DNA from 3 places in the Sodalis sp. RH24 genome. Region 3 is predicted to be linked to each of the others. Evidence: predicted binding sites of a transcription regulator. Region 3 holds the regulator's gene; each other region holds the start of a gene.
What was found. The regulator CRP, encoded in region 3, controls carbon source genes, mostly activating them, when cyclic AMP is high. The targets are predictions, from matches to a motif close to ATGTGANNNNNNTCACAT.
Positions count from the first base shown of each region.

Region 1: rbsD (D-ribose pyranase) is a predicted target of CRP. The motif match lies at 3,459-3,476, and genes of this name have one in related genera.
Region 2: deoC (deoxyribose-phosphate aldolase) is a predicted target of CRP. The motif match lies at 2,293-2,310, and genes of this name have one in related genera.

Region 1 covers NZ_CP178729.1:3,389,035-3,395,980, forward strand. The annotation lists gene rbsB (ribose ABC transporter substrate-binding protein RbsB) at 1-447, opposite strand, end outside; gene rbsC (ribose ABC transporter permease) at 471-1,439, opposite strand; gene rbsA (ribose ABC transporter ATP-binding protein RbsA) at 1,439-2,950, opposite strand; gene rbsD (D-ribose pyranase) at 2,958-3,377, opposite strand; gene ACL2XG_RS15395 (hypothetical protein) at 3,575-6,352, opposite strand; gene ACL2XG_RS15400 (sulfate ABC transporter substrate-binding protein) at 6,687-6,946, opposite strand, start outside.
Region 2 covers NZ_CP178729.1:3,504,128-3,511,073, forward strand. The annotation lists gene fucP (L-fucose:H+ symporter permease) at 1-1,220, opposite strand, end outside; gene rbsK (ribokinase) at 1,225-2,151, opposite strand; gene deoC (deoxyribose-phosphate aldolase) at 2,345-3,022, shown strand; gene deoR (DNA-binding transcriptional repressor DeoR) at 3,070-3,843, shown strand; gene typA (translational GTPase TypA) at 3,922-5,745, opposite strand; gene glnA (glutamate--ammonia ligase) at 6,142-6,946, shown strand, end outside.
Region 3 covers NZ_CP178729.1:4,093,365-4,100,310, forward strand. The annotation lists gene argD (bifunctional acetylornithine/succinyldiaminopimelate transaminase) at 1-403, shown strand, start outside; gene ACL2XG_RS18450 (YccS/YhfK family putative transporter) at 420-2,492, opposite strand; gene crp (cAMP-activated global transcriptional regulator CRP) at 2,546-3,178, opposite strand; gene ACL2XG_RS18460 (hypothetical protein) at 3,346-3,534, opposite strand; gene ACL2XG_RS18465 (OsmC family protein) at 3,494-3,916, shown strand; gene ACL2XG_RS18470 (phosphoribulokinase) at 4,335-5,204, opposite strand; gene ACL2XG_RS18475 (YheU family protein) at 5,309-5,551, opposite strand; gene ACL2XG_RS18480 (LysE family translocator) at 5,673-6,275, shown strand; gene ACL2XG_RS18485 (ABC transporter ATP-binding protein) at 6,281-6,946, opposite strand, start outside.

The DNA.
Region 1 (6,946 bases), 700 kb from region 3:
GGCGTTCTGGCCCAGTTTTTCACCGATAAAATCACCGGCCATTTTGCCGCCGACCCGGTTGTCGGAGGCGATATGGCTGACGACGGCCCCTTTGCTGGCCTTACGATCGAGGGTGATCACCGGGATCTTGGCCTGGTTGGCAATAATGACCGCGTTGCCCACCGCGTCGGAATCGCTTGGGTTGATAAGCAAAAGCTTAACGCCGCGCACCGTCAGATCCTGCACATTGGCCAGTTCCTTGGCCGGGTTGTTTTGCGAATCGAGCACCACCAGCTGATAACCCAATTTATCCGCTTCCTGCTGGGCGCCGTCTTTCATGGAAACGAAGAACGGATTATTCAGCGTGGACACCACCAGCGCGATGCTGTCTTTCGCCAGGGCATTGGCGCTGAGAGTGGCGCTTAACGCCACGGCGGACATCAAAAAAGCTAATTTTTTCATTTTCATCTTTATCATTCCTGCGGGAGAGGTTATTTACTGCTTTTGTTATCTACCAGCACCGCCAACAAAATCACCACGGCTTTAACAATCATCTGGTAGTAGGAGGAAACGCTCAATAAATTCAGTCCGTTATTAAGGAAGCCCAGGATCAGCGCGCCGACCAGCGTCCCCATGATGCGCCCTTTCCCGCCGGACAGGCTGGTACCGCCCAGCACCACCGCGGCGATGGCGTCCAGCTCATAGCCGGTACCCGCCGTGGGCTGCGCCGAGGACAGGCGCGCCACTTCGATAACGCCCGCCAACGCCGCGAGCAACCCGCACAGCGCGTAGACGATGACCTTGACCCGATCGACGCTGATGCCGGACAGCCGGGTGGCGGCTTCATTACCGCCCAGCGCATAGATATAACGGCCCAGGCGGGTGTGATGCAGCATGTACCAGGCGGCAAGAAACACCACGGCCATGATCCATACCGGCGTGGGCACGCCAAGGGGACGACCGATGCCAAACCAGCCAAACGCGTCGGCCGTATCACTGAAACCGGTGTTTACCGGACTGCCGTTGGTATACACCATGGTGATACCGCGCAGCAGCAGCATCATGACCAGGGTGGCGATAAAGGCCTGTACCCTGCCCTTCGCCACAATCAGGCCGGTGATGGCGCCGATGGCCGCGCCCAGCGCCAGGGAGGCGCCCACCGCCACCATGACATTCATTTCCAGCCCCACCACCGAGGCGGCTACCGCGCCGGTCAGCGCCAGCAGGGACCCGACGGACAAGTCAATGCCTGCGGTGAGGATCACCAGCGTCATACCCACCGCCATGATGGCGTTGACCGAGGTCTGCTGGAGAATATTGAACAGATTGTTGAGGCTGAAAAAATTGGCGCTCATTGAAGAAACCACGGCGATCAGCACCAGCAGCGCAATCAACGATTTTTGCTCCAGCAGCCAGGCTTTGCTGATGCCGCGTTTAACGGGGATAGTCCGGGAATTCATTACTGATTCTCCTGCTGGGTACGATAAAGCTTGCCGACGGCCGCGGCCATCAGCACTTCCTGGGTGGCCTGTTCGATGGGGAATATGCCGCTTAAGCGGCCTTCATGCATCACCATGACGCGATCGCTCATGCCAAGGACCTCCGGCATCTCGGAGGACACCAGGATGATGGAGAGCCCTTCCTGTTTAAACTGGTTGATCAACTGGTAAATCTCTTTCTTGGCGCCCACGTCGACGCCCCGGGTCGGCTCATCCAGGATCAGCACCTTAGGGCGTGTCATCAGGCCGCGCGCAATGGCGACTTTTTGCTGGTTGCCACCGGACAGCAGGCCGATAGGCTGCTCCATCGACGGCGTTTTGATATTAAATAAACGGATAAAATCCCCGACAGCCACCCGCTCGTCGGCGTGTTTCAGCCAACCGGCCTGATGGCTAAAATAGCGCAGGGCGGTTAAAGTCATGTTTTCCTTTACCGACATGCCCAGCACCAGTCCGTCGCGCTTGCGATCCTCGGAAATATAGACAATGCCGTTGGCAAGCCCGTCCTGGGGCGACCTGGCGACCACGGCGCGTCCGTCGAGCGTCACGCTGCCGCCGGTGCGCCTGGCGGCGCCATAGAGGGTTTTCATCAGTTCGGTACGGCCGGCGCCCATCAGCCCGGCGCAGCCCAGGATTTCCCCCTGGCGCAGGGAGAAACTGACGTCATGCACCCCGGGGCCCGACAGGTGGCTGACCAGCAGGCGCTCCTCGCCCGGACGCTGCGTGACGCGCGGATACTGTTCCTCCAGGCGGCGGCCCACCATCATTTCAATCAGCCTGTCTTCCTGCAGCTCGTTTACCGGCCGTTCGGCAATAAACTGCCCGTCGCGCATCACCGTGACATCGTCGCAGATCTCGAAAATTTCCTTTAGCCGATGGGAGATATAGACAATGCCGCACCCCTGCTGCTTCAGTTCGTTTATCACACTGAACAGCGATGCCGTTTCCGTATCGGTTAACGCATCGGTGGGCTCGTCCATGATGATCACCTGCGACTTAAAGCTGATTACCTTGGCGATTTCCACCATCTGCTGATCGCCAATCGATAATTCCCCCACCAACCGGTGGCTGCTATAGGCCAGGTTCAGGCGGCCCAGGAGTCGGTCCGCTTCGCGATACATCCGCTTCCAGTCGATGCCGCCGATACGGTTAAGGAATTCGCGCCCCAGGAAGATATTTTCGGCGATCGTCAGTTCAGGGATCAGGTTAAGTTCCTGATGGATGATACCGATACCGGCCTCCTGCGACGCCTTGGGGCCGCTGAAGGCAACTTCCTTTCCCATAAATATGAGCGTACCGGCATCCTTGCTGTAAATCCCGGTCAACACCTTCATCATGGTGGATTTACCGGCGCCGTTCTCCCCCACCAGCGCCATCACGCGGCCGGGATACACGGTCAGCGCCGCGCCGGAAAGCGCTTTGACGCCCGGAAACGACTTGTCTATCCCGCTCAGTTGCAGTAAGGGTTGCATAAATGCCTCAGAAGGTGACGCCGGAGCAGAGGATAACGTTGGCGAAGGGCGAGCACTCCCCGCTGCGAATAACGGCCCGGCTGTGGGCGGTCTGCGCTTTGAATGCCTGATGGCTGATATAGTCGATGACGATGGTATTGCCCTGCGCTTGCTCCAGCTGGGACAGCCCGGCCAGCAACGCCTGGTGCAGCGCGGGATTATGGGCGGCCATTTCGCTGGCGATTATCGCCCTTTCCACCTGCATCTCACTGGCCACGACGTCGAACACCTGTAAAAAGCCCGGCACGCCCTGGGTCAACGCCAGATCGATCCTGGCGGCTGTCGCGGGTATGGGCAACCCGGCATCGGCAATGACGATTTCATCGGTATGCCCCAAGCGGGAAATCAACGCGGAAACCTCGGCGTTGAGCAGTAATCCTTTTTTCATTGGCTGATCCTCCCAGCGAAACGTTTCGCTGGGCTGAAAATAATCACAAACGGGCCAGGCCACAAGCGGGAAACATCAAAAATGTGATCGCCATCGAAACGTTTCGCTGGACCAGGCGGCACGGCGGCGGCTGGCGTGACCACCGGCGCGTTGTTCATTATCGCCGGATAAAGAGCGGCCGCATCCTTGCCATGGCCTCAGGACGCCATCTTTTGTTTGATCTCATAAATCACATCGTCCCATCTTTCTTCGCCACGCATGTTTAGACTGTGTTTATAGTCGTTGCCGCTGCGAAAAAAATCTTTTTTAATATCAATGATATCAATGGGGAAAAACATTTCACTTTCTGCATCCCACAACATATTCGCCCCATGGAGATCAGCGTGTATCATATTGACATTATTTAGTTTTTCCAGCATATCGACAAAGCGTTCAACTGCATCGTGCGGCAGGGAGCCCTCGGGAAGTGAATCTAACGTTATGCCGGGAATTTTGTACATTCTGTTATAAAAATTACCATCATTATCAGCAAATACCTTTGCCGATTCCGGGCCATAATATAAACGAAAGCTTTCAGCCTCCTTTTCCGCCAACATTTCAATATCTATATCGGCGTCGCCATCCGGATGTGGGCGCATCATCTTGATATACCAATTGGGATCCTGGCCATCCTGGAAAACGATACCGTAATCACCTTCACCAATCTGCGTACCGAGCAGGAGTTCAAGGTTAACGGATTCGTCATCGGGATCAAACACAGGCACTTTCCGCCCTTGCGCCGGCGCCACATTGACGGCGCTTTCATCAATTTTAAACCGTTTTGCCCAGGGAGGAATTTCACTAAACTGTTCAATATGCAAGGCAAACGAATATTCGTTAAACAGTCCCTCCTGGGGGAAATGGTATTGAGACAGCAGTGTTTTGGCCTGTTCAAGGTCGAACCCATCCAGGTCCTTGAGAATATCCACAGCATGCTTACGCGGCCTGAGTCCCCCCCGGCCGCTCATGCCAATCTTAAGGAGATCGTTAATCCTTTCCCTAAAATTTTCGACATGAAATTTATTTTTCTTGAAGCGAAGGTTGATTTTTCGATGATTATTCATCAGAAAAAACTTGTATGCGGTTTGCGGATATCTTTTCACTTTAAAATATTTATTTTTAATTTTCAGATATGAATTATTATTTATATCCCAGCGCAGGCCAAGCTTATCAGGCGTGGACAAATCGAACGCGTTGACGCTCTCCCCGACAATATCCTTGGCAATGGCGCGTCGCAGCGTTTTGGCGACATGGATTGACGTCGGCGCTTCAAACAACCAGCGGCGACCGTCAAACTCGACGGGATGGCCGCGCCGGCCAGGCATAGCCCGATTAAAAATTTCATATTTAAGGCCTCTTTTGGGCACTACCGCCGCGCGCACAGGCACTAATTCTCCCTTCAGCTCAACCACCCTCATTATGACATTATCACCCATAGCCATTGTGTCTTTTGACCTGACTTCAATAATTTTACCGGCACCATAGTGTTTGGGATTAAGGTTATCAACCTGAATATATTCATAGGCGCCGTCAAACCTCACCTTGAACGACTTAATTCTTTTCTCTTGTCTAAACGTGAAGGCAGGTTTGTTATTGTGTGTGCCAAGATGCCAAGAATGGCTGATTTTTTCATGATATACCGGAATCCGGGATTCCGTTCCGTCATGGTTCCGCAATTTCACTTCGTGCGTTCTTTTCCCCGCGCTATACTTAAGTTCATAATTCTCGCCATATAATTTAATAAATTTCTTACCGTTTTGTACTGTATAATCAACTCCCTGCCCTTCAGGCACATCTCCGTCGATATGGATCTTATCATTTATCGCGTCATAAAAAACTTTCCGGCCAGTTTTAGCGTTATTACCCTGCTGCCCAGTTGGAATAATGTATTCACCCGCTTCTGTTTGCCGAACACGCTGGATGGCGCCATCCAGGTCAACGGCAAGATGTTTGACAGTATTGATACCGGTCGGATATTTTTCGTGAACAAATACCCCGTCTGGATCAAAGGCATTTGCCTTTTGCAATTCCCGTGGTTTGTGATGTAACAGTGGATTTGAAAAAGCCCTGCGGTCGGTAATGCCAACCTCGGTATTGAACAGTAGATTGGCCATTTCCTCAGCCGAAAATTCGTTCCTGACGCAGTTGCTGTCACCATTGATGGAATGGCCTGATACAGACAAGGCTTTTGCCGAAGTATATTTTATAATCGGGTACGCGCCAATAGTGTAAATCCCGAAAATGATGTCATGACCAAGATTGACAACTTCAAACAGTATGGCCCCTATTTCAGAAAGTTCACCATTACCCCAGATCCACTCCTTAAGTTTTTCGGCGAAACCACGAACGGGATTCCTGATATATTCGCCGGTGACAAGCAGACTATCCCCCAATACTTTCCCTTGGTTGGTTTTGGTCCTGATATGGCAATTCTTTTCAATATAATCCCGGTAATCCTGTTCTTGCAGACCGACTGAGATATCTAAAGATATTCGCTTCTGTCTAAAAGACTTATCCTTTTTTGACGAAATATACATAAACGCAATCGCGTCTTGACCGATGCCATGCTCCGCATAGCCTTGTCCCGCGCTTAACATGTTAAACAGTAGCCGTTGTGGTGCCTTGCCCTTCATTTCATGGATGCTGTTTGCGGGTGGCGCCGCCGCCGGGCCTGCGGGCGCGGCCTGGCGAGAAAGCAACGGAGAAACGGCGCGCCCGGATGGCCGCACGGCTGCCGGCGCCAGGCTCACTGATATATTGGTGGCCAGCGTGAGCGCCTGAAGCATGAGATGCGCCCTGGCGCCCACGACCCCATCGCCTGGCGACGCGGCCATGCCGTTCAATTTTTGCTGGATTTTTTTATTACTGACATAATCGTGAGTCTGGCTGTGGTAGCGTCCGATATGTTCCCTGTGCTGAATAGCGGATGATGGCATAATGTGAATCCCTTCCCTCCCTTTATCATGATGTTATTCAAGTCGCAATGACCTTTGCCAAGGCAAAAAACCCTTAATCATGACAAGCCGGGTGTTCATTAATTGAGAATTTGGTGCTGTTATCCATATGTTGCATAAAAAATTAGCGGGAGATAATTAAAATATGGAATACAGTGGGTTAACGATAGATTAACGAAGCGGCCAGCCCTTGTGCCGGCGGCAGACCGCGCTGCGGGATATTTTAAACGGCTGTCATACAAATCATAAAAATGCCGTACGGTGTCGCCGCACGGCATTTTTTTAAGATAAAACTTCGTATTGAGTTAATTTATAATTAACGCTGGCTGATTTGATCGTAACTGCCACCGGTGGAGAAATGGACTTTTTGCACTTTCTGCCAGTCGCCGAAGTCATCCTTAAGGGTAAATAATTTAATCTGCGGAAACTCCTTGGCGAACTCTTTGGCGATTGCCGGATCGCGCGGGCGATAATAATTCTTGGCGGCGATACGTTGACCTTCGGTTGAATAAAGATACTTCAGATATTCGGTCGCGATGTCACGCGTGCCCCGCTTGTCGACCACCTTGTCAACCA
Region 2 (6,946 bases), 590 kb from region 3:
TGTTTCATCGACCCGAGATGATCGGAGACATACCCCTGGATTGCCGGCACCACGGCGGCGCCGACGATGGCCATAACGATCACCGCGCCGGCCACTTCGGTATATTTATTATCCACCGTATCGAGCGTGCCGGCATAAATGGTGGCCCAGCAGGGTCCGAACAGTACGCTGACAAATACCGCGGCATAGACGGCGGTGAAGTTCGGCACCAGCACCACATAGGCCAACGTCGCCACGCCCAGGATAGAATAGGCGATAAGGACTTTTTGCGGGGTAAAGCGCGTCATCAGGAAATTGGCGACAAATTTACCGATAAAAAAACAAATAAAGCTGTAAATCATAAAGTTGGACGCGTCACGCTCATTTACCGCCCCCAGGTTCAGCGCCAAACGGATGGTAAACGACCATACGGCCACCTGCATGCCCACATAGAGAAACTGCGCCGCGATGCCCTTGCGAAAGCGCGCATTGCCGGCAAGATAACGCAGCGTTTCGCCCATGCCGGGCGCGGCGCGGCGGTTTTGCTTATCGGGCTGCGGTTTGCAGTGGGGATACCGGGTGAGCATAAACAGCACCATCACCACCACCAGCACCATAATCAGGTATTTATAGGGTTCCAGGGTCAGTTCCAGCATATTGAGACGGAACTGATGCACCTGCTCCGGCGTCATGGCGGCCATTTGGCTGCTTAAACTGCCGCCTTCCTGAAACACCAGGTATTTCCCCAGCACAATACCCATCAGCGCGCCGATGGGATAAAACGTCTGGCTGATGTTCAGCCGCAGGGTCGCGTAATCGCGATGACCGATCATCGAGCTGTAGGTATTGGCCGCGGTCTCAAGAAAGCTTAAGCCGATGGCGATGGCAAAAATGGCCGCCAGGAACATGGTATAGGTGGCCATATGGGAGGCGGGATAGAACAGTACGCAGCCGATGATATACAGCGACAGGCCGATCATAATGGCCATTTTGTAGCTGCTTTTGCGGATAACCATCGACGCCGGGATGGCAATCAGGAAATAACCGCCGTAAAAGGCGCTTTGCACCAGGGCGCTGGCAAAATCGCTCAATGCGAACACCGTTTTGAACTGGGTGATCAGGATATCGTTAAGGCTGGCGGCGCAGCCCCATAGCGGAAACAGGCAGGACAGCAGGATAAATTGAAACAACGGTGTTTTGTTTAAATAGCCGTCAGGCATTTGTACCGTATTGTGGCGCATGATGTTATTCCTGATGAAGGGTGGCAAGGAAATCATGGAACTGGGAAGCCTCGGCATAGGAACGCTGGGTGCCTTTACCCCGGACGCTGTAGGCGGCATAGGCGGACGCGTAGCGCATGGCCTGTTTGATATCGCCGCGCGCGACAAAATAATGCGCAAAACAGCCGATAAACGCATCGCCGGCGCCGCTGGTATCCACGGCGTCGACCGGTACCGGATCGACCCGGTACACCTCGTTGCCGCTTAGCCACATCGAGCCGCGATGCCCCATGGTAATAATCAGGTTCTTCAATCCTTTGGCCAGCAGCGAACGGCCGGCCAGCAGGATATGCTCCTCGCTGTCCACCGGCATGCCGGTCAGAATTTCCAGCTCTGTCTCGTTAGGCATAAAAAAGTCGCACCGGCAGGCATACGCGATATCCAGTTCCCGGGTGGCGGGCGCCGGATTAAGGATTACGGGAACCTGATGCCGGGCGGCAAAATCAATGGCGTGATAGACGGTGGCGAGCGGAATTTCCAGCTGCAGGATAATCAGCCGGCAGCCCTTGAGCTGTTCCGCCGCCCGATCGATGTCCTGCGCGCCGAGGTGATCGTTGGCGCCTTTGATAATCAGGATGCGATTATGTGAATCTGGATCGACAAAAATCGGCGCTACGCCGCTGGATACGCCCGCCACCGTTTCCACATAGCGGGTATCGACCCCATGGCGCACCAGGTTGTTAACGGTATTGTCCGCAAAGAGATCCTCGCCGACTTTACTGATCATCATCACCTCCGCCCCCAGCTTGGCGGCGGCTACCGCCTGATTGGCGCCCTTGCCGCCGCAGCCGATTTCAAAACCGGGGGCTTCCAGCGTTTCCCCGGTTTTAGGCATCTCTTTGATATAGGTGATTAAATCCACCATGTTGGAACCGATAACTGCGATATCCATAATTATTAGCCCTCATATTTTTAACCTTATTCAATGTTATTTTATTAACACTAACAAGACAAAAATGTTAGTAACATGACAATGATCACATCGTTTAATGAAAATTAAATTGCCACATGCCTATTGTAAGAGGCTTCTGTAATGTTATTATTCTCACATTATTATCGTGATAATACACATAAAGGACATTAACATGACTTCCCCTGAAATCGATTTTGCCCCTTACATCGACCATACCCTGCTGGCGCAGGATGCCACCGAAGCGCAGATCACCACGTTATGCGGCGAGGCTAAACAGTGCGGATTTTATGCGGTCTGCGTCAATTCCGGGTATGTGCCGCTTGCCGCGCGCTTGCTGCGCGACAGCCCGGTAAAAGTCTGCTCGGTGATCGGTTTTCCGTTGGGCGCCGGCCTGACCGCCGCCAAGGCGTTCGAGGCGCAGGCGGCGATTGCGGCGGGTGCGCAGGAAATAGATATGGTGATTAACGTCGGTTGGCTCAAAAGCGGCAATATTGACGCGGTAACCGCCGATATCCGCGCGGTCCGCGAGGTTTGCGCGGCTATTCCGTTGAAGGTAATATTGGAAACCTGTTTGTTGAGTTCACCACAAATTGTCGCGGTTTGCCGGATATGCCGCGAACTGAAGGTGGCGTTTGTGAAAACATCCACCGGCTTCAGCACCGGCGGCGCAAAAGAAGAACATGTCAGGCTGATGCGCGAAACCGTCGGCGAGGGTATGGGCGTAAAGGCCTCCGGCGCCGTACGCGATCGCCAGACCGCCACCGCCATGATCCTGGCCGGCGCCACCCGAATCGGCACCAGTTCAGGTGTCGCGATCGTATCGGGCAAGGCGTCCGCCAGCGACTATTAATTTCTGAGAACCCGGCGGAAATCGGGTCTGATAACGCAGGATGTCATATGGAAACGCGGCGCGAAGAAAGGATTAATAAACTGATACTCGCCCTGAAGCGGGAAGATAAGCTTCATTTGAAAGATGCCGCCGTCCTGCTGGGCGTCTCGGAGATGACCATCCGCCGCGATCTCAGCGCCGAACCCGCGCAGGTCGTACTGCTGGGCGGTTACGTGGTTAACGATCCGCGCAATAATAACGTTACCCACTATTTTGTTTCGGATCAAAAAGCTAAGCACGTTGAGGAAAAAACCCTTACCGGCCGCCTGGCGGCGGCGCTGATCGAGCCGGACGACACGGTTTTTTTCGACTGCGGCACCACCACCCCGTTTATCATCGATGCGATTGACGATGACCTGGCGTTTACCGCCGTCTGCTATTCCCTGAATACTTTCCTGGCGTTACAGGATCATCCTAATTGCAAAGTTATTTTATGCGGCGGCGAGTTCCACCCCGCCAACTGCATCTTTACGCCGCTGACCCAATATTCCATCCTGGATAATATCCGCCCCGATAAAGCGTTTATCTCCGCGGCGGGTATTGATATCGGTTTCGGCGCCACCTGCTTTAATTTTGACGAACTCACCATGAAGCATCGCGCGTTGTCCATGTCGCAGCAGGCGATCCTGGTGGCCGATCACAGTAAATTCGACAACATCAAACCCGCCTTTATCGGTGCTTTATCCTTGTTTCATACCCTGATAACCGACCAATCGCCGCCGCCGAAATTTCATGAGTATTGCCAACAGCATGACATCAGGCTGCTTTATCGCCGGGAATAGCTGAACGACGGGCAAAAAAATGCCGGGCTGCTTACGCAGACCGGCATTGTTACGTTATCGCCGCCTGGGCCGACGGGTTTAAGCTTCTTTACCCGAACGGTTAGCGCGTTTACGGTCATTTTCGGTCAAATGACGTTTACGTAAACGCACGGACAGCGGAGTCACTTCCACCAGTTCATCATCATCGATAAACTCCAGGGCCTGTTCCAGCGACATCTTGATCGGGGTCACCAGCGTCGTGGCCTCATCGGTGCCGGAAGCACGCATGTTGGTCAGTTTTTTACCTGTCAGGCAGTTTACCGTCAGGTCGTTGGAACGGGTGTGGATGCCGATAATCTGGCCTTCATACACTTCCGCGCCGTGGCCCAGGAACAAACGGCCGCGATCCTGCAGGCTGTACAAGGCGTAGGCTACCGCTTTGCCCTGGCCGTTGGAAATCATCACGCCGTTCTGGCGTTGGCCGATTTCACCCGGACGGACATCGTCATAATGGCTGAACGACGAATACAGCAGGCCGGTGCCGGACGTCATGGTTAAAAAGTCGGTACGAAAACCAATCAAGCCGCGGCTGGGGATGATGTAATCAAGACGGATGCGTCCTTTGCCATCCGGCAGCATATCGCGCATTTCACCTTTACGGATGCCCATGGCTTCCATAACCGGGCCCTGGTTCTGTTCTTCGATATCCAGGGTAACCTGTTCGAACGGCTCTTGTTTCTTGCCGTCGACGGTACGATAGATAACTTTCGGGCGCGATACGGCGATTTCAAAACCTTCACGCCGCATGTTTTCGATCAGCACCGACAAATGCAGCTCGCCGCGGCCCGAGACCAGGAAGGTATCCGGATCGACGGTTTCTTCCACGCGCAGGGCCACGTTGTGCACCAGCTCTTTGTTCAGGCGCTCAAGGATCTGGCGGGAGGTGACGTATTTGCCTTCCTTGCCGCAGAACGGCGAGGTGTTGACGCCGAACGACATGGAAACGGTAGGTTCGTCCACCGTCAGCGGCGGCAACGCTTCGACCAGGGCCTGATCGCAAATGGTATCGGAGATATTCAGCTCGCCAAGGCCGGTAACGGCGATGATATCACCCGCTTCCGCCAGCTTGGACTCGATGCGCAGCAGGCCCATATGGCCCAGCACCTGGCCCACTTTGCCGTTGCGACGCTTACCTTCATGGTCGATGATGGTAACAGACTGGTTCGGTTTAACCGAGCCGCGTTTGATGCGGCCGATACCGATGACGCCAACATAGCTGTTGTAGTCAAGCTGCGAAATCTGCATCTGGAACGCGCCGTCGCTGTCGACGTTCGGCGCTTCGACGTTCTTGACGATGGATTCAAACAGCGGGGTCATGTCGCTGGCCATGTTCTCGTGCTCATAGCCCGCAACACCGTTTAACGCGGAGGCATATATGATCGGAAAATCCAGTTGCTCATCGGTTGCGCCGAGGTTGACAAATAAATCAAACACCTGGTCCACTACCCAATCAGGGCGGGCGCCGGGACGGTCGACTTTATTGATGACCACAATGGGTTTGAGACCATAGGCAAAGGCTTTCTGGGTCACGAACCGGGTTTGCGGCATGGGTCCGTCCATGGCGTCGACCAGCAGCAATACCGAGTCAACCATGGACATCACGCGCTCAACCTCGCCGCCGAAATCGGCATGTCCGGGGGTATCAACGATGTTGATACGGTAGTCGTGCCAGTTAATAGCGGTATTTTTAGCGAGGATGGTAATCCCGCGCTCTTTCTCCAAATCGTTGGAGTCCATGACGCGCTCGGTGGCGTCGTTGCGGTCACCCAATGTTCCGGATTGTTGCAACAGCTTATCGACCAGGGTAGTTTTACCATGGTCGACGTGCGCGATGATGGCGATGTTACGCAAATTTTCGATCACAACTTTGCCTCAGGCATTAGAAATAGCGCGTTATTGTACACGTAATAAGCGAGGGACTAAACAAGATCGCGACGATCTCTGCATTTGCGTCATTTTTGACGCTTCGTCATCCCTTTCTCAGTGCATTATTTCACCTCGCCCCATTTATTGCACCAAAATAGTGCCCACTTACTGCCCAAATGCACTAATATAGCGCTATCCCACCAATCTGGTGCAGGCGGACTTTGGTTAATAAGGCCGGAAACGCGGCCCTTCTCATCATTTTGGCAATGTTGGCACACTTTTAGCTACTGTTTATACCAGTCCAGTTTAGCCTAGCCCAGCTAAGTTAAATAAAATTCGATCCATACGATTTCGTTCCACGACGACAATGGCACATCCGGGAGAATACAAGTTATGTCCGCTGAACACGTTTTGACGATGCTTAACGAGCACGAAGTAAAATTCGTCGACCTGCGTTTCACTGATACGAAAGGTAAAGAACAGCACGTCACTATACCAGCCCATCAGGTAGATGCCGACTTCTTTGAAGATGGAAAAATGTTTGACGGCTCCTCCATTGGCGGCTGGAAAGGCATTAACGAGTCCGACATGGTGCTGATGCCCGATGCCAGCACGGCGATGCTCGACCCCTTCTATGAAGAAACCACCCTGATTATCCGTTGCGACATCCTTGAGCCTGCCACCATGCAAGGCTACGATCGCGACCCGCGTTCCATCGCCAAACGCGCCGAAGAGTTTCTGAAAACCTCCGGCATTGCCGATACCGTGCTGTTTGGGCCGGAACCTGAATTTTTCCTGTTTGACGATATCCGCTTTGGTTCGTCCATTTCCGGTTCCCATGTCGCTATTGACGACGTTGAAGCCGCATGGAATACCGATAAAGTTTACGAAGGCGGCAATAAAGGCCATCGTCCCGGCATCAAAGGCGGTTATTTCCCGGTTCCCCCGGTGGATTCATCACAGGATCTGCGTTCCGCCATGTGTTTGACCCTGGAAGAAATGGGCCTGGTGGTTGAAGCTCATCACCATGAAGTCGCCACCGCCGGCCAGAACGAAATCGCCACCCGCTTCAACAGCCTGACGAAAAAAGCCGACGAGATCCAAATTTATAAATATGTCGTGCATAACGTTGCCCATGCCTTCGGCAAAACGGCGACCTTTATGCCGAAACCGATGTTCGGCGATAACGGCTCGGGCA
Region 3 (6,946 bases):
GATGAAAGTGGGCACCCACGGCACCACCTATGGCGGCAATCCCCTGGCCTGCGCGGTATCCGAGGCGGCGCTGGATGTGATTAACCAGCCGGAAGTCCTGGCGGGCATTAACGAAAGGCACGATCGTTTCGTCAGCGCGCTCCAGGCGATTGACGACAAATATCAGGTATTTTCGGATGTGCGCGGCATGGGCCTGCTGCTGGGCGCCGAACTGCGGCCGCAGTTCCATGGCCGGGCGCGCGAGTTCCTGCACGCCAGCGCCGCGCAGGGCCTGATGATCCTCAACGCCGGTCCGGACGTCATCCGTTTCGCGCCGTCGCTGGTGGTGGAGTTCGCCGATATCGAACAGGGCATGGCCCGGTTTGAACAGGCGGTGGCGCAGGTTATCGCCGCCAAACCCTAAGGCGCGCGGCGGGAGACTAATGGCTTAACCGGCGCGCCAGCCAGTTGCCGTGCTGCGGCCGCTGGCGCCAGGCTACCGATGAAATCGTATGCATCACGCCCAGATGGAACAGAATACGCCGCAGATGGCGTTCCATCAGGGTGCCGGGCAGCTCCGGCGTTTCGCCGGCGGCATCCATCACCGGGCTGTCTGAGCTTGGGCCGTCATATTCCAGCCGTTGCTGGCAGCGCTGCAGCGCCACCTCGCAAGAGGCCAGGTACTTTTGCGCCAGCGTCGGCGTCAGCATGTAGTGATCCCGCGCCAGGATGGTCATGGCATTGATGTGCTCGACGATGAACTGGCTATGGGTCACCCATAAACGCATATCGGTCAGATAGCGCGAATTAAACGCCGGCTCCCGCATCGCCTGGCTAAGCGACGTAAACAGCGCGTTGTGCGCCTGGTTGACCTTCATGCGCGCGTAGGCCAGCGCCGCCGGCTCGGGGGCGGGTTGCAGCAGCAGTCGCAGCGCGTCCTGGTCCCGCTCCAGCGCCAGATGGGCGTTTTTGCGCAGCATACCGCTTTGCCACTGCGGCCATAACCACAGCATGCCGCCGAACGCCAGCATACAGCCGATCAGCGTATCCACCAGCCTGGGCACCAGGAAATGCGCGCCGTTCAGCGACAGTAGCTGCAACGTATACACCGCGGTCACCGTCATGCCGATCATCGCCAGGCCGTAATTTTTGCGCAACACCAGGTAAGACGCCAGCGTCAGGAACAACATGCACAGCAATACCGTGCCGTCGCTCAGCCTGAATTGCAGCGTGCCGGCGGCAATCACCAACCCCGCCAACGTGCCCAGGGCCCGATGCTGGATCCGCACCCGGGTGGCGTTATAGCCGTTCTGGCTGACAAACATCACCGTCATTAAAATCCAGTAGGGTTTGGGGAGATCCAATACCAGCCCCAGGCTGCTGCCGATGGCCAGCATAATCCCAAGCCTTGCCGCGCTGCGCAGCGCCATGGATTTAAAGGAACAGTAGCTGACCAGCGCATGCCAAAACGACAGCCGCTGCTGGTTGTCGGCCATCAGGTCGCGGCGGTAAAGCGGGCGCTGGGTACGCAGCAGCCGGGCGATACGGCTGAAATGGTAATAACAAAACTGTCCGACCGGATTATCCGGATGCCGGTCGGCAATTTTTTCCAGGGCCGACAGCGCGGTGGCCATGTTAAAACGCCCCGGCTGCCGGTGATAGAGAATATCATCCGCCAGTACCCGCAACCGCGCGGCAATCAGCCGGGCGTTATAGCGGATAACCGCCTCGGCGTGGCTTTGCGCCACCAGTTTTTGTACTTCGTCCGGCTGGTGCAGGCTGACGGCGATATGCTCCTGCAAATCCAGCGCCACCTGGAAAGAACGCAGCAGGCGTTTGTACTGCAGCTGATCATTGGCCGACAGCATATAAAGCTGCTGGTATACCTGGGCAATCAGATCAATCACCGCCTGCTGGCGGGCAAACAGCGGCGGCAGGGCGGTTTCCGGATCGGTATGCTGTGTCAGCAGGGTATATTTCGCCTCGATATAATCCGCCAGCTCCCGATACAGCAGGCTAAGCGATTCCCGCATCGGCTGCTCCTTCCACAACCGGAACCACAGGGCGTTGAACAGCCCGTACCAGGCGGTGCCGGCAATATACAGCAGCGGCGGCACGGCGGGCGGCACATTGCCGGCCAGCCCCAGGGTAAAGATGGCGGCGATAAGCGCGGCGGGCAATAAACGGCCGTGCAGCGGGCTGATTTCACCGGTAACGCCGAACAGCAGCGCCAGGCCGAGCATCACCAAGGGCAACGGCACCGGCACGGCCAACAGCACCTGGATCAGCACGCTGCTCAGCGCGAACAGCACGCCGCCGACGGCCAGTCGCTTGAAAAACCGTTTATGCAGGGTATCGAGGCCGGCGATATTGCAGCAGGCAGGGACCAACGAAAACAGCAGGCCGTTTTGCAAGCTGCCGAATAACAGGCCGGCGGCCACCGGCAGGCATAGCACGATGGTTTGCCGCAGGGCATAGTTTACTTCAGGGTGGTAGATTAACCGGCGCCACATACTGTCAGCAAAAAAAGCGTGGTACGAAGCACCACGCCTGTATAACGGGGCTATCAGCGCGTGCCGTAAACAACAATGGTTTTACCGTGCGCGGATATAAGATTTTGATCTTCGAGCATTTTAAGAATACGTCCTACCGTCTCGCGGGAACAGCCGACAATCTGGCCGATTTCCTGACGGGTGATTTTTATCTGCATGCCGTCGGGGTGGGTCATGGCGTCGGGTTGTTTCGCCAGGTTCAACAGGGTTTGCGCTATGCGTCCGGTAACGTCCAGGAATGCCAGGTTGCCGACTTTTTCCGACGTTACCTGTAAACGACTGGCCATTTGCGCCGACAGGCGCATCAGGATATCCGGATTCACCTGAATCAGCTGCCGGAATTTTTTATACGAAATCTCGGCGACTTCACAGGCGGTTTTCGCCCGTACCCAGGCACTGCGTTCCTGACCTTCCTCGAATAGGCCGAGCTCACCGATGAAATCTCCCTGGTTAAGATAGGAGAGAATCATCTCTTTGCCTTCTTCATCCTTAATCAGCACCGCCACGGCGCCCTTAACGATGTAGTAAAGCGTTTCAGCCTTTTCACCCTGATGTATAAGTGTACTCTTCGATGGATACTTATGAATATGGCAATGAGACAGGAACCATTCGAGAGTCGGGTCTGTTTGCGGTTTGCCGAGAACCATTCGCTGTTATCCTCTTTTGTCATCGCTATCCCAGGTTCGGGACATCGTATTCCCTGTTACGGCGCTTGTATTATTCACTCTGACTCCGCGTTTAAACGGAGCGACGTAAGGGAACTTATTAGGGTCTGGTAATGTGATGTTCCGATCGATCTCTTGCCCTTTCATTATCATGAGGCCGATCCAGCCTTGTTTTTAGCATAGGTTTGAAGCAGTGTCTTCTGTTGTCTTGCTTCAGCATGAAGTATGTTCAGTAACATTGCCAGTTTTCCAACAAAAATGTAGTCTGCTGGAAAGCTTTTCATCAGGAGTATCATAATGCAGGCACGGGTCAAATGGGTAGAAGGGTTGTCTTTCATGGGCGAATCCGCCTCGGGCCACCAGGTTTTGATGGATGGGAACGCGGGCGAAAAAGCGCCCAGCCCAATGGAAATGGTATTGATGTCGGTCGGCGGCTGCAGCGCCATTGATGTGGTATCGATTTTACACAAAGCGCGGCAGGACGTCCGGGACTGCGAGGTCAAACTCACCTCCGAGCGCCGCGACGAGGCGCCGCGCCTGTTTACCCATATCAACCTGCATTTTATCGTCACCGGCGCCGGGCTGACCGACAAGGCGGTGGAGCGGGCGGTGACGCTATCGGCGGAAAAATACTGCTCGGTCTCACTGATGCTCGGCGCGTCGGTCAATATGACCCACAGCTTTGAAGTGCGCGACGAACACCACGCCCCCGCCGCCTAACCGGCCCGCCAACACCGCACTCAAACCCGGCGTGTTCAAGGGAGAGCGCGCCAATGGGGTCGAATCGGGCATGGTTTCTCTGCCCGACCGAGCGCCCCATGGCACGGTATGCCCGCCAACACCGCACTCAAACCCGGCGTGTTCAAGGGAGAGCATGCCGATGGGGTCGAATCGGGCGTGGTGTTCCCGCCCGACCGAGCGCCCCACGGTATGCTAGGCCCGCCAACACCGCAGCGAATCCTGGCGTGTTCAAGGGAGAGCATGCCGATGGGGTCGAATCGGGCGTGGTGTTCCCGCCCGACCGAGCGCCCCACGGTATGCTAGGCCCGCCAACACCGCAGCGAATCCTGGCGTGTTCAAGGGAAAGCATGCCGATGGGGTCGAATCGGGCGTGGTGTTCCCGCCCGAGGCCTCGAGTTTACTTAATTTCCTTTCCTTCCAGCAACTGCTGTACCAGCGGCCCCATAATCAGCTCCATCGCCAGCCCCATCTTGCCCCCGGGCACCACCAGCGTATTAATATTGGAAATAAAGGAGCCTTGCAGCATCGCCAGCAGATAAGGCAGGTCGATATGCGCCAGGCTACGGAAATGAATAACGACAAAACTTTCGTCAAGTGAGGGAATCGCCTTGGCGGCGAAAGGGTTCGACGTGTCGACGGTCGGCACCCGCTGGAAATTGATATGGGTGCGGGAAAACTGCGGCGTGATGTAGTTAATATAATCCTCCATCGACCTCACCACCGAATCCATCACCGCCTCGCGCGAATGCCCCCGCTCGCCGGTATCGCGCACCAGTTTCTGGATCCACTCCAGGTTGACGATGGGCACCACGCCCACCAGCAAATCCACGTGCTTCGCCACGTCATGGCTATCGGTTACCACGCCGCCGTGCAGCCCCTCGTAAAATAACACGTCCGTCGGTTCCGGCAACGCCTGCCAGGGCGTAAAGGTACCGGGGATCTGGTTATACGGCACCGCCTCGTCATACGTATGCAGATATTTACGCGACTGACCGCGGCCGGTATCGCCATACTGATGAAACGTATGCTCCAGCAGGCCAAAGTTATTGGCGTCCGGACCAAAGTAGCTGATATGGCGCCCTAAATCCCGCGCCTTGCGGATCGCCATATCCATTTCCGGCCGGGTAAAGTGATGAAAGCTGTCACCCTCCAGTTCGGCGGCGTGGATATTCAACTGCTGGAATATTTTACGAAACGCCAGGCTGGTGGTGGTGGTGCCCGCACCGCTGGAACCGGTAACGGCAATAATGGGGTGTTTTGTCGACATGGTAACCCTACGCTTGGTTGAATTGCGGCGTGAAGAAGTGCGCCCGGCATCAAGGCCCAGAAGTGAGTGTTAGCATATTTAGCGCTTAGGGGCCAGGGGCTTCGCTATTCGCCCGGCGTATCTCCGGCCTGGTCATTAAACCGGCCGCGCGGCATGATATTGATATTTTCATGCAGTTCCGACCAGACCACCACCGCCTCGCCGCTTATCAACTGGCGTTTTACATCCTCGACCTTTTGCGCCAGTGATTTCTCCTGCTCGCCATAATCGGTGCCCTCACGCAGTACAAAGGACTCGATCAGGTTATAGAGCGTGTCAGGATCGATTTGTTCCCAGGGAATAATCACGATATTGTGTCCCGATAGTCAATAAATCAAGGTGTTGAGTAAATTTCACCTGTTATGCCTTGTACATCCCCGTGCGCACTGGTAGCTTCATACGCGTTATTTTACGGGGAGCCGCCAAAACGTGGAACTGAGTCTTTTTCTGTCAATGCTGGGGTTTCTCTGGGTGGCCGCCATTACCCCTGGCCCTAATAATATGCTGCTTACCGCCTCGGGCGCCAATTTTGGCTTCTGGCGCTCGATGCCGCTGATGATCGGCATCATGCTCGGCATGCAATGTATCCTGCTGCTGGTGGCCTTCGGCATCGGCGGCCTGATCACGCTTTATCCGTCCCTGCATTTTATGCTGAAGGTGGCGGGCAGCCTTTACCTGCTGTGGCTGGCCTGGAAAATAGCCACCGCCGCCTATGAAAAACTGGAAACCGACGCGCCGCCCCCCCGGCCCATTCCCTTCTACCAGGGCGGCCTGCTGCAATTCCTTAATCCCAAGGCCTGGCTGATGGCGCTGGGCGCGGTGGCCAGCTTCAGCCTGAGCGGCAGCGCCTATATCACCTCCGTCGGCGCCATCAGCGTCGGCATCGTCAGCGTCAATATCGTCTCCGGCGTTATCTGGCTCGGCTTCGGCACCCTTATCGGCCGGCTGCTGCGCAGCAAACGCGCCTGGATCGCTTTTAACGTCGCCATGGGCCTGCTGACGGCGGCCTGCGTATTGCTGATCTGGCGCTGACGCGCTTATTGCGACTCGAACTCCCGGGTCAGGGTCTCCAACTGTTCCTGGGCGTCCAGCCACGCCATTTCCGCCTCTTCCAGCTGCGATTTAACCTTGGCCTGCTGTTGCAGGGCCAGGGCCAGGTCCGCTTTACGGCTGATATCATACAGCGCCGCGTCGGCCAGTCCGGCCTCGATGGCCGCCAGCTCCGCGCCACGTTTTTCCATTTGCTGTTCATAACGGGTAATGGACTTGCGCAACGGCTGGGTCTGATTGCGGAAATCCGCCTCGCGCCGCTTCTGGTCTTTCCTGGCCTGGGCATTATTGACCTGCGGCGCCGGGGTCTCGGTATCATTGCCGTCCTGCGCCGCCGCCTGGCGCTGCTGATCCACCAGCCACTGCTGGTAATCCTCCACATCGCCGTCAAACGACGCGACGCGCCCGTCATGCACCAGATAAAATTCATCGGTGGTGGAACGCAGTAAATGCCGGTCATGGGACACCACCACCAGCGCGCCGTCGAAATCTATCAGCGCTTCGGTCAGCGCCTGGCGCATATCCAGATCCAGATGGTTGGTCGGTTCATCGAGCAGCAGAAGGTTGGGACGCTGCCAGACAATCAGCGCCAGCACCAGCCGGGCCTTTTCGCCGCCGGAAAAACGCGCGGTCGGTTCGGTCACCTTATCGCC